One region of the Enterobacter sp. UPMP2061 genome, then DNA from elsewhere that is predicted to be linked to it. Evidence: predicted binding sites of a transcription regulator. Region 1 holds the regulator's gene; each other region holds the start of a gene.
The links. The regulator LexA, encoded in region 1, represses DNA repair genes until DNA is damaged. The targets are predictions, from matches to a motif close to TNCTGTATGTACATACAGNA.
Positions count from the first base shown of each region.

Region 1 (3,280 bases):
CTACCAGGCCCGCCTGACGACAGGCAGCACGCCAGATCTCACGTAACTGGCCGCTTTCACGCGCGCCATAGGCCTGCCCTGAATGCGCCTCCACGGCGTAAGCAAAACCATCCAGCGCGTAAGCGGTAAAGGTCAGTAATGTCATAAGCACTGCGTTGACGGCAACGATCTCAGGCCCAAGACGCGCACCAAAAACGGTTAATGCACCAAAGCAGAGTTGCAGCAGAAGCGAACGGAGCATGATGTCGCGATTAAGCGCCAGCAGCTTTCGAATGTTGCCGCGCCAGGCCGATTTCAGCAGATCCAGGGTGATACCGCGCATCGCCAGCACGCGCCAGACCATCCCCAAACCGATCAGCAGCGTACCGTACTCGGCAATCGCCGTGGCCAGCGCCGCGCCCCGGACGTTCATGTGCAGCCCCATCACCAGCCAGAGATCGAGCACAATGTTAAGCAGGTTGCCCACCACCAGCAGGATCACCGGCGCGCGGGCGTACTGCACGCCCAGCAGCCAGCCCAGCAGGACCAGGTTTGCCAGTGAAGCGGGCGCGCTGAGCCAGCGAATTTCGAGGAACCGCCGGGCCTGTTCCAGTACGGCATCGCTGCCGCCTACAATATGGAGCGCAAGATCAATCAGCGGCGTACGCAACAGAACGATTAACGCGCCGGCACCGAATGCCAGAATGAGCGGCTGAACCAGCGCACGCGCCAGACGCAGGGGATCTTTTGCACCATACGCCTGGGCCGTCAGGCCTGTCGTACTCATGCGCAGAAAAAGCAGCAGCATAAAGAGGAAGCTGGTCGCCGTTGCGCCGATCGCGACGCCGCCAAGATAAATCGGCGAATCGAGATGCCCGATAACCGCCGTATCCACCAGCCCCAGCAGAGGAACGGTAATATTGGAAAAAATCATCGGTAGCGCAAGACGCCACAACGCCTTATCGGCAGAAGTTAGCAATGCCATGGAAATTACCGGAATCAGAAAACAGGCCAGGCTGTAGAGGAACTACAGCCTGTCAGGAAGAGATTACAGCCATTCACCGTTGCGGATAACGCCGACCGCCAGCCCTTCAATAGAGAAGCTCTGCTCGCGGAGATCTACCACAATCGGGGAGAATTCATTGTTTTCAGGCAGAAGCTGCACGGTATTGCCTTGTTTTTTCAGGCGCTTAACCGTCACTTCATCATCAATGCGCGCCACCACGACTTGCCCGTTACGCACATCCTGCGTTTTGTGTACCGCCAGCAGATCGCCATCCAGAATACCGATATCTTTCATGGACATTCCGCTAACGCGCAGCAGGAAATCGGCGCTCGGCTTGAACATGCCTGGGTCAACCTGATAGTGCCCTTCGATGTGCTGCTGCGCCAGCAGAGGTTCACCTGCGGCAACGCGGCCCACCAGTGGAATACCGCTCTCTTCTTCCACAAGCAGACGAATGCCGCGTGAGGCGCCGGAAACAATCTCAATCACGCCCTTACGCGCCAGCGCTTTAAGGTGCTCTTCGGCAGCATTAGGAGAACGGAAGCCCAGACGCTGCGCAATTTCTGCACGCGTGGGTGGCATACCCGTCTGGCCGATATGATCCCGAATGAGATCAAACACCTCTTGCTGCCTGGTCGTTAACGCTTTCATACCGCCCCCTGGGTGTATATACAGTTATGCTGTGAGTATATACAGTCAAAGGCGATTTTGGAACCAAAAACTGCACAAAAAACCAGGGACTTAATTATTCCTCGAGGCTCATCGGAAATGCGACCAAAGCAGCGTGACCCAGGTGATCGCCGCAGTGATAATCGCCAGCAGTACGGCAGCGGAACCCATGTCTTTCGCCCGGCCAGACAGTTCATGGAATTCCGACCCGATTCGATCAACTACGGCCTCAATAGCGCTATTCAGAATTTCCACTATCATCACCAGAAGGACAGATCCGATGAGCAGTACGCGGGTGATAGCATCAACATCAAGGAAGCAGGCGATGACAACGGCAACGATTGCGGCAACCGCTTCCTGGCGGAAAGCGGCTTCATTAACCCATGCCGCGCGGAAACCTTTCCATGAATAACCGGCAGCTTTAATGATTCGAGTTAACCCAGTGGTATTATTGGCCATTAAAAGAACCTTTTATGATAAATAGCGTCTGTAACTAAAGCCGCAGCGCGTTTTGCTGCAACCTGAAGTATGACGGGTAACAACAGAAATTTTGCGCGCTTTCTGTTATCCTTGCGCCGCAATTGCATTATTAACCAGAGGCTTTACATCGTTTATGTCCGGCTGGCCACGAATTTACTACAAATTACTTAATTTACCATTAAGCGTCCTGGTAAAAAGTAAGTCTATCCCAGCAGAACCTGCGCTGGAATTAGGGCTCGATACGTCGCGCCCTATTATGTACGTTTTGCCTTATAACTCGAAGGCAGACCTGCTGACGCTTCGCGCTCAATGTCTGGCGCACGATTTACCTGACCCGCTTGAACCGCTGGAAGTCGACGGTACGCTGCTGCCGCGCTACGTGTTCATCCATGGCGGGCCGCGCGTGTTCACCTATTACACGCCGAAAGAAGAGTCCATTAAGCTGTTCCATGATTACCTCGATCTGCACCGCAGCAACCCCGATCTGGACGTGCAGATGGTGCCGGTGTCGGTGATGTTTGGCCGTCGTCCGGGGCGCGAAAAAGGGGAAGAGAACCCGCCGCTGCGTATGCTCAACGGCATTCAGAAGTTCTTCGCCGTCTCCTGGCTGGGACGCGACAGCTTTGTCCGCTTCTCACCTTCCGTTTCACTGCGCCGCATGGCGGATGAACACGGCACTGACAAAATCATTGCGCAAAAGCTGGCGCGCGTTGCGCGTATGCACTTTGCACGTCAGCGTCTGGCGGCCGTTGGACCACGTCTCCCGGCACGTCAGGATCTGTTCAACAAGCTGCTGGCTTCCAAAGCGATTGCCCGTGCCGTAGAAGACGAAGCGCGCAGCAAGAAAATTTCGCACGAGAAAGCGCAGCAGAACGCGATAGCGCTGATGGAAGAGATCGCCGCGAATTTCTCCTACGAGATGATTCGCCTCTCTGACCGTATCCTTGGCTTCACGTGGAACCGCCTCTATCAGGGGATTAACGTCCACAACGCCGAGCGCGTACGTCAGTTAGCGCACGACGGCCACGAGATTGTCTATGTGCCCTGCCACCGCAGCCACATGGACTACCTGTTGCTCTCTTACGTGCTCTATCACCAGGGTCTGGTGCCGCCGCATATTGCTGCCGGTATCAACCTGAACTTCTG
Region 1 covers NZ_JBSKJP010000013.1:73,205-76,484, forward strand. The annotation lists gene dinF (MATE family efflux transporter DinF) at 1-964, opposite strand, end outside; gene lexA (transcriptional repressor LexA) at 1,028-1,636, opposite strand; gene ACWKXX_RS19405 (diacylglycerol kinase) at 1,745-2,113, opposite strand; gene plsB (glycerol-3-phosphate 1-O-acyltransferase PlsB) at 2,268-3,280, shown strand, end outside.

Region 2 (3,280 bases), on a different contig from region 1:
CGCGTGGCGCATGGTCTCGACTGTATCAAGCGGAATGCCGGTATCCTGGCCGCCATACAGCCCTAGCACCGGGGCATTTAAATCGGTGGCGATATCAACTGGATGTTTCGGCGAGTTCAGGGTCTTTTCACCCACCAGTTTACCGTACCAGGCCACAGCGGCTTTCAGTTGCGGATTGTGCGCGGCATACAGCCAGCTAATGCGTCCGCCCCAGCAAAAGCCGGTCACCATCAGACGGTGCGGGTCGCCACCGTTGCGCGCCGCCCAGCTGGCAACGTGGTCGAGATCGGCCAGCACCTGCGCGTCCGGCACTTTGCTGACCAGGTTGCTGAACAGCGTCGGGATGTCGCTGTAATCATTCGGATCGCCCTGACGGAAGTAGAGTTCCGGCGCAACGGCCAGGTAACCTTCCAGCGCCAGACGGCGGCAGAGGTCGCGAATATGTTCATGAACGCCAAATATTTCCTGCACCACGATCACGATGGGCAGCGGGCCATCGGCAGATTTTGGCCGCGCGTGGTACGCTGGCATGTTCTCCCCCTGGGAGGGAATGGAGGTCTCGCCTGCGGTAATGGCCTCTTCAGGGGTTGAGACGATGGTTGAAGCATGCGGGGCCGCAGCAGGTGCAAAACCGGTTTTTTCAGTCATGGCATTCTCCGTACCAATGAATGGATTAGCGCAAAGATAAATATAGACACCAGGTTAACAATCCACAGTGCCTTATAGCGTCTATCTTTTGTGCAGCACCCGGCGATATAACTTGTTAGTGTGATGTGAATCACTATTTTATGGAAATTAACTGCAATCATTTTCATTCATGGTGAGGTGTGTCACGAAATAATGCACATTGCTTCTGTAAAGTACCGTTTTACTTCTTCTGACAAACCGACCCACAGAGGAGTCACCTATGTCTAAGTCTGATGTTTTTCATCTCGGCCTCACTAAAAACGATTTACAAGGGGCTACGCTTGCTATCGTCCCTGGCGATCCTGAGCGTGTGGAAAAGATCGCCGCGCTGATGGATAAGCCGGTTAAGCTGGCAGCGCATCGCGAATTCACCACCTGGCGCGCAGAGCTGGACGGTAAAGCGGTGATCGTGTGCTCTACCGGTATTGGTGGCCCGTCTACCTCTATCGCCGTTGAAGAGCTGGCGCAGCTGGGCATTCGTACTTTCCTGCGCATCGGCACCACAGGCGCCATTCAGCCGCACATCAACGTGGGCGACGTGCTGGTTACCACCGCATCCGTGCGTCTGGACGGGGCAAGCCTGCACTTTGCACCGATGGAATTCCCGGCAGTGGCCGATTTCGAATGCACCACCGCGCTGGTTGAAGCCGCGAAGTCCGTGGGCGCAACCACCCACGTGGGCGTAACTGCCTCTTCCGATACCTTCTACCCGGGCCAGGAGCGTTACGACACCTTCTCTGGTCGCGTGGTGAGCCGTTTCAAAGGCTCCATGGAAGAGTGGCAGTCGATGGGCGTCATGAACTACGAAATGGAATCTGCGACGCTGCTGACCATGTGCGCAAGCCAGGGTCTGCGTGCCGGTATGGTGGCGGGCGTTATCGTCAACCGTACCCAGCAGGAGATCCCGAACGCTGAAACCATGAAGCAGACTGAAAGCCATGCGGTGAAAATCGTGGTTGAAGCGGCGCGCCGCCTGATCTAATTCTCTCTTCAGTGCTGAAAGGCCGACATGCTCGGCCTTTTCTTTTTGCGTAACGCCTCGCAGGAAAACCCTTTCAAACTGGACGTTCATACAGCACAATTCTATTTTGTGCGGTAATACGTTGATGCAGGGGGCATTGTGGATATCTCAATCCTGATTTATGCAGTGATTGCGCTGGTGAGCGTGGGGATTGGCTGGCTCATTTCCGGCTACCAGCATGCGCAGCAGAAAGCCGAACAGCTGGCAGAGCGCGAAGAGATCGTCGCTGAACTTAGCGCGACGAAACAACAGCTTGCGCTGAGTGACCACTGGCGCGACGAATGCGAACTGCTCAATAACGAACTGCGCAATCTGCGTGATATCAATACCTCGCTGGAGGCCGATCTCCGTGAAGTGACCACCCGTCTTGAGTCCACCCAACTGCACGCGGAAGACAAAATCCGTCAGATGATCAACAGCGAGCAGCGTCTTAGCGAGCAGTTTGAGAACCTCGCGAACCGCATTTTTGAGCACAGCAATCGCCGCGTGGATGAGCAGAACCGCCAGAGCCTGAACAGCCTGCTGACGCCGCTGCGTGAACAGCTGGATGGCTTTCGCCGTCAGGTACAGGACAGCTTTGGTCAGGAAGCCCGCGAACGCCACACGCTGGCGCATGAAATTCGTAATCTCCAGCAGCTGAATGCGCAGATGGCGCAGGAGGCGGTTAACCTGACGCGCGCACTGAAAGGTGATAACAAAGCGCAGGGAAACTGGGGCGAAGTGGTCATGACGCGCGTGCTGGAGGCCTCTGGCCTGCGCGAAGGATACGAATACGAAACGCAGGTCAGCATTGAGAACGATGCGCGCTCGCGGATGCAGCCGGATGTCATTGTTCGTCTGCCACAGGGCAAAGATGTGGTTATCGACGCCAAAATGACGCTGGTGGCCTATGAGCGCTACTTCAACGCTGAGGATGACTACACCCGCGAAACAGCGTTGCAGGAGCACATCGCCTCCGTGCGTAACCATATCCGTCTGTTGGGCAGAAAAGATTATCAGCAGTTGCCGGGGCTGCGATCGCTGGATTATGTGCTGATGTTCATTCCGGTCGAGCCTGCGTTCCTGCTGGCGCTCGACAGACAGCCCGAACTGATCACCGAAGCGCTGAAAAATAACATTATGCTGGTCAGCCCCACCACGCTACTGGTGGCGTTACGTACCATTGCCAACCTGTGGCGCTATGAGCACCAAAGCCGTAACGCGCAGCAGATTGCCGATCGCGCCAGCAAGCTGTACGACAAAATGCGGCTGTTTGTGGACGATATGTCCTCGGTGGGGCAAAGCCTGGATCGCGCGCAGGATAACTACCGCCAGGCGATGAAAAAACTCTCCTCCGGGCGTGGCAATTTGCTGGCGCAGGCGGAGGCGTTTCGCAGCCTGGGGGTGGAAGTTAAACGCGAGATTAATCCGGAACTGGTGGAGCAGGCTACCGCTCAGGACGAAGAGTTTCGTCTGCGTGAAGGCGACGGTAAGCAAAATAGCCGCAATGAAGACAACGATTTAGCGGCGAGTTTATCCCCCGAAGCGCAGCCGGCGCGTTTCTTTCACGGTGGTTGAAACGTAGGGCAAATG
Region 2 covers NZ_JBSKJP010000005.1:260,394-263,673, forward strand. The annotation lists gene ACWKXX_RS13285 (dienelactone hydrolase family protein) at 1-648, opposite strand, end outside; gene udp (uridine phosphorylase) at 908-1,669, shown strand; gene rmuC (DNA recombination protein RmuC) at 1,808-3,265, shown strand.
Region 2: the regulator LexA is predicted to act here: its motif matches at 1,746-1,765, upstream of rmuC (DNA recombination protein RmuC).

Region 3 (3,280 bases), on a different contig from region 1:
TACGGGCTCTGGCGCTGGCTGTCCCGGGCAGTGATGGCCGCCAGACGTTTTTCCACCGCCGGGTTATGCACGCGCGTCGAGTGACGGCGCGCCTGGATCGGGGCGCTCCAGTCGGTAATCGCTGCCGTGTCGCCGCTGTTCAACGCGTCGCGCAGCAGAGCCAGCTCCTCACACTTTTGCAGGGCAAAGGCAAACCAGCTTTTCACCTCAGGGTCGAGTCGGGTCTCCACGCTCAGGTCGATCGGGCTGTGCAGCAGGGAACAGGAAGAGGCTACCCACAATTCACGTTTACCGACAATGTCCTTGATTTGTGCATATTTCCCGGTGAGATCGGCACGCCAGACGTTACGACCATTCACCAGACCGGCTGAGAGCAGCCACTCCGCAGGCAGACGCTTGTGCAACTCTGCCACATCGTCTTTGCCGTGAACGAGATCAACGTGCAGACCCTGAACCGGCAGCGCGGTAATGGTGTCGAGGTTCGGCGTTACGCCCTCGAAATAGGTGGTCAGCAGCAGCTTCACCTGGCCCGTGAGCGCGTCATACGCCGGTTTGAAGGCATCCAGCCACGCCTGTGGCAGCTCAAGCACCAGCGCCGGTTCATCGATTTGCACCCACTGAATACCGCGTTTGCCCAGCTCAATCAGCACCTGCTTATAAACCGGCAGAATATCGTTCAGCAGGCTGAGGCGGTCGAACTGCTCGCCTTTCACTTTGCCCAGCCACAGGTAGGTGACCGGCCCCAGCAGCACGGGTTTCACCTGGTGACCCAGCGCCAGCGCTTCGTCCACTTCATCCAGAAGCTGGGTCCAGGTCAGTTTGAACTGCTGGCCCTTAACGAATTCCGGCACCATATAGTGATAGTTAGTGTTAAACCACTTGGTCATTTCCGCCGCTGCCGCTGGCTCACCCGTTGGCGCGCGGCCACGGCCGATGCGGAACAGGGTATCGATATCCACCGATCCATCGTTGTTCTGATGACGAGCCGGCACGTTGCCAAGCAGCAGGCTGGTGGTCAGAACATGGTCGTACCAGGCGAAATCGCCCACCGGCAGCAGGTCTACGCCCGCCTGTTTTTGCTGATCCCAGTGACGCGCGCGCAGCTCGCGCCCCACCGCCAGCAGTTCTTCGCGGGTGGCGTTACCCGCCCAGTAGCTTTCTTGCGCTTTTTTCAGCTCGCGACGCAGACCAACGCGAGGGAAACCGAGAGTGTGAGTGCGGATTGTCATGGCATACCCCTTGTAGAAATTCGTTATTTAGACGTCCAGATGTTTACACTTCTATAATTGGCAGGTACTGTATATTCCTCAAGCGCAAAATGTTCATGGCGAAGTGAAGGACTTTCATGATCGAGATAAAACACCTGAAAACGCTACAAGCGTTGCGGAACTGCGGTTCTCTTGCGGCGGCAGCGGCCACGCTGCACCAGACTCAGTCTGCCCTTTCTCACCAGTTCAGCGATCTGGAACAACGCCTCGGCTTCCGTCTTTTTGTGCGCAAGAGCCAGCCCTTGCGCTTTACGCCGCAGGGCGAAATTTTGCTTCAGCTGGCGAACCAGGTGCTGCCGCAGATTGCCAGCGCGTTGCAGTCATGCAACGAGCCGCAGCAGACCACCCTGCGCATCGCCATCGAGTGTCACAGCTGTATTCAGTGGCTGACCCCCGCGCTTGAGAACTTCCGCCAGAAGTGGCCGCAGGTGGAGATGGACTTCAAATCCGGCGTCACGTTTGATCCGCAGCCGTCGCTTCAGCAGGGTGAGCTGGATCTGGTGATGACCTCAGATATTCTGCCGCGCAGCGGTCTGCACTATTCGCCAATGTTTGATTTTGAGGTGCGTCTGGTGCTGGCCCCGGACCATCCGCTGGCCGCTAAAACGCGTATCACGCCGGAAGATCTGGCAACGGAGACGCTGCTGATTTACCCGGTACAGCGCAGTCGTCTGGATATCTGGCGCCATTTCCTGCAACCCGCGGGCATCAGCCCACAGCTGAAAAGCGTGGATAACACGCTGCTGTTAATTCAGATGGTGGCGGCCAGAATGGGGATTGCGGCGCTGCCGCACTGGGTGGTCGAGACGGTTGAACGCCAGGGTCTGGTGGTCACCAAAACCCTGGGTGAAGGACTGTGGAGCCGGCTGTACGCCGCCGTGCGCGACGGCGAGCAGCGTCAGCCGATTACGGAAGCGTTTATTCGCTCAGCGCGGAACCACGCGTGCGACCATCTTCCGTTTGTGCGGAGCGCGGAGCGACCCAGCGGCGATGTACCCACAGCGAAGCCAGGATCACCGTTCCCCCAATAAGGAAACTCGGCCAGTGCGGCTGCTCCTGCCAGATGGCGAGGTTCACCAGTAGCCCCGCCGGCACGTGCACATTGTTCATGATCCCCAGCGTCCCGGCGTCTACCTGCGTAGCGCCGTAGTTCCACATAAAATAGCCCAGCCCCGACGCCACCACGCCCAGCCAGACCAGAACGCTCCACTGCACGGAGGTAGTCGGCAGCTTTTGCGGATTGCCGAGCAGAAACCACGCCGCTACCGCGACAATCGCCGCGCCCATATAGAACCACGCAAACGCGTTATGCTGCGGCATCGGGCGGGTCTCCATCAGACGTTTGTAACCCACCATCCCGATGGCAAAGCTGATATTAGCGAGCTGGACGAACATCAGCCCGGTCCAGAAGTGATCGCTTACCTTGTCATAGCGAATAATCGCCGCGCCAATGACTGCCAGCGCAGCGCTCAGCAGATACCCCCAGCGCAAACGGCGCCTGCTGAGCAAGTCATATATCAGCGTGATGTAGAGCGGCGTCAGCACGGTGAAGAGCAGAAATTCCGAGACGGACAGGTAAACGTAGGCCCGGAAGCTGAACAGGTACATGATGCCGAGCTGCATCGCGCCTACCAGCATGTACAGCAGTATCGTTTTTAGCGACTGCCCGCGGGTACGCAGGAACGGCAGGAACACCAGCGCCGCCAGCCCCACGCGCATCAGTACCGAGAAGTAGCTGTCGACCGATCCGGCAAGGTATTCGCCAATCAGACTAAAGGAGAAGGCCCACAGGATAGTGGTGATAATGAGTAGCGCCACAATGCTTGTCTCTCAGAAAGAAGGAGAGGCATTGTAGCGAACTCTTTAGTTGACATCTGAACAATAAACAATCAATTGAAGATTATTCAAGGAACAGTTTGCGCAGATACTTAGGCACGGCGTTATCGCCGTTGGTGCCGATCACTTCCAGCTCCGGGTGCAGATCTTTCAGGCGCTGGTGCGCGTTCTGCATG
Region 3 covers NZ_JBSKJP010000005.1:255,875-259,154, reverse strand. The annotation lists gene metE (5-methyltetrahydropteroyltriglutamate--homocysteine S-methyltransferase) at 1-1,229, opposite strand, end outside; gene metR (HTH-type transcriptional regulator MetR) at 1,346-2,299, shown strand; gene ACWKXX_RS13270 (carboxylate/amino acid/amine transporter) at 2,187-3,086, opposite strand; gene yigL (sugar/pyridoxal phosphate phosphatase YigL) at 3,169-3,280, opposite strand, start outside.
Region 3: the regulator LexA is predicted to act here: its motif matches at 1,295-1,314, upstream of metR (HTH-type transcriptional regulator MetR).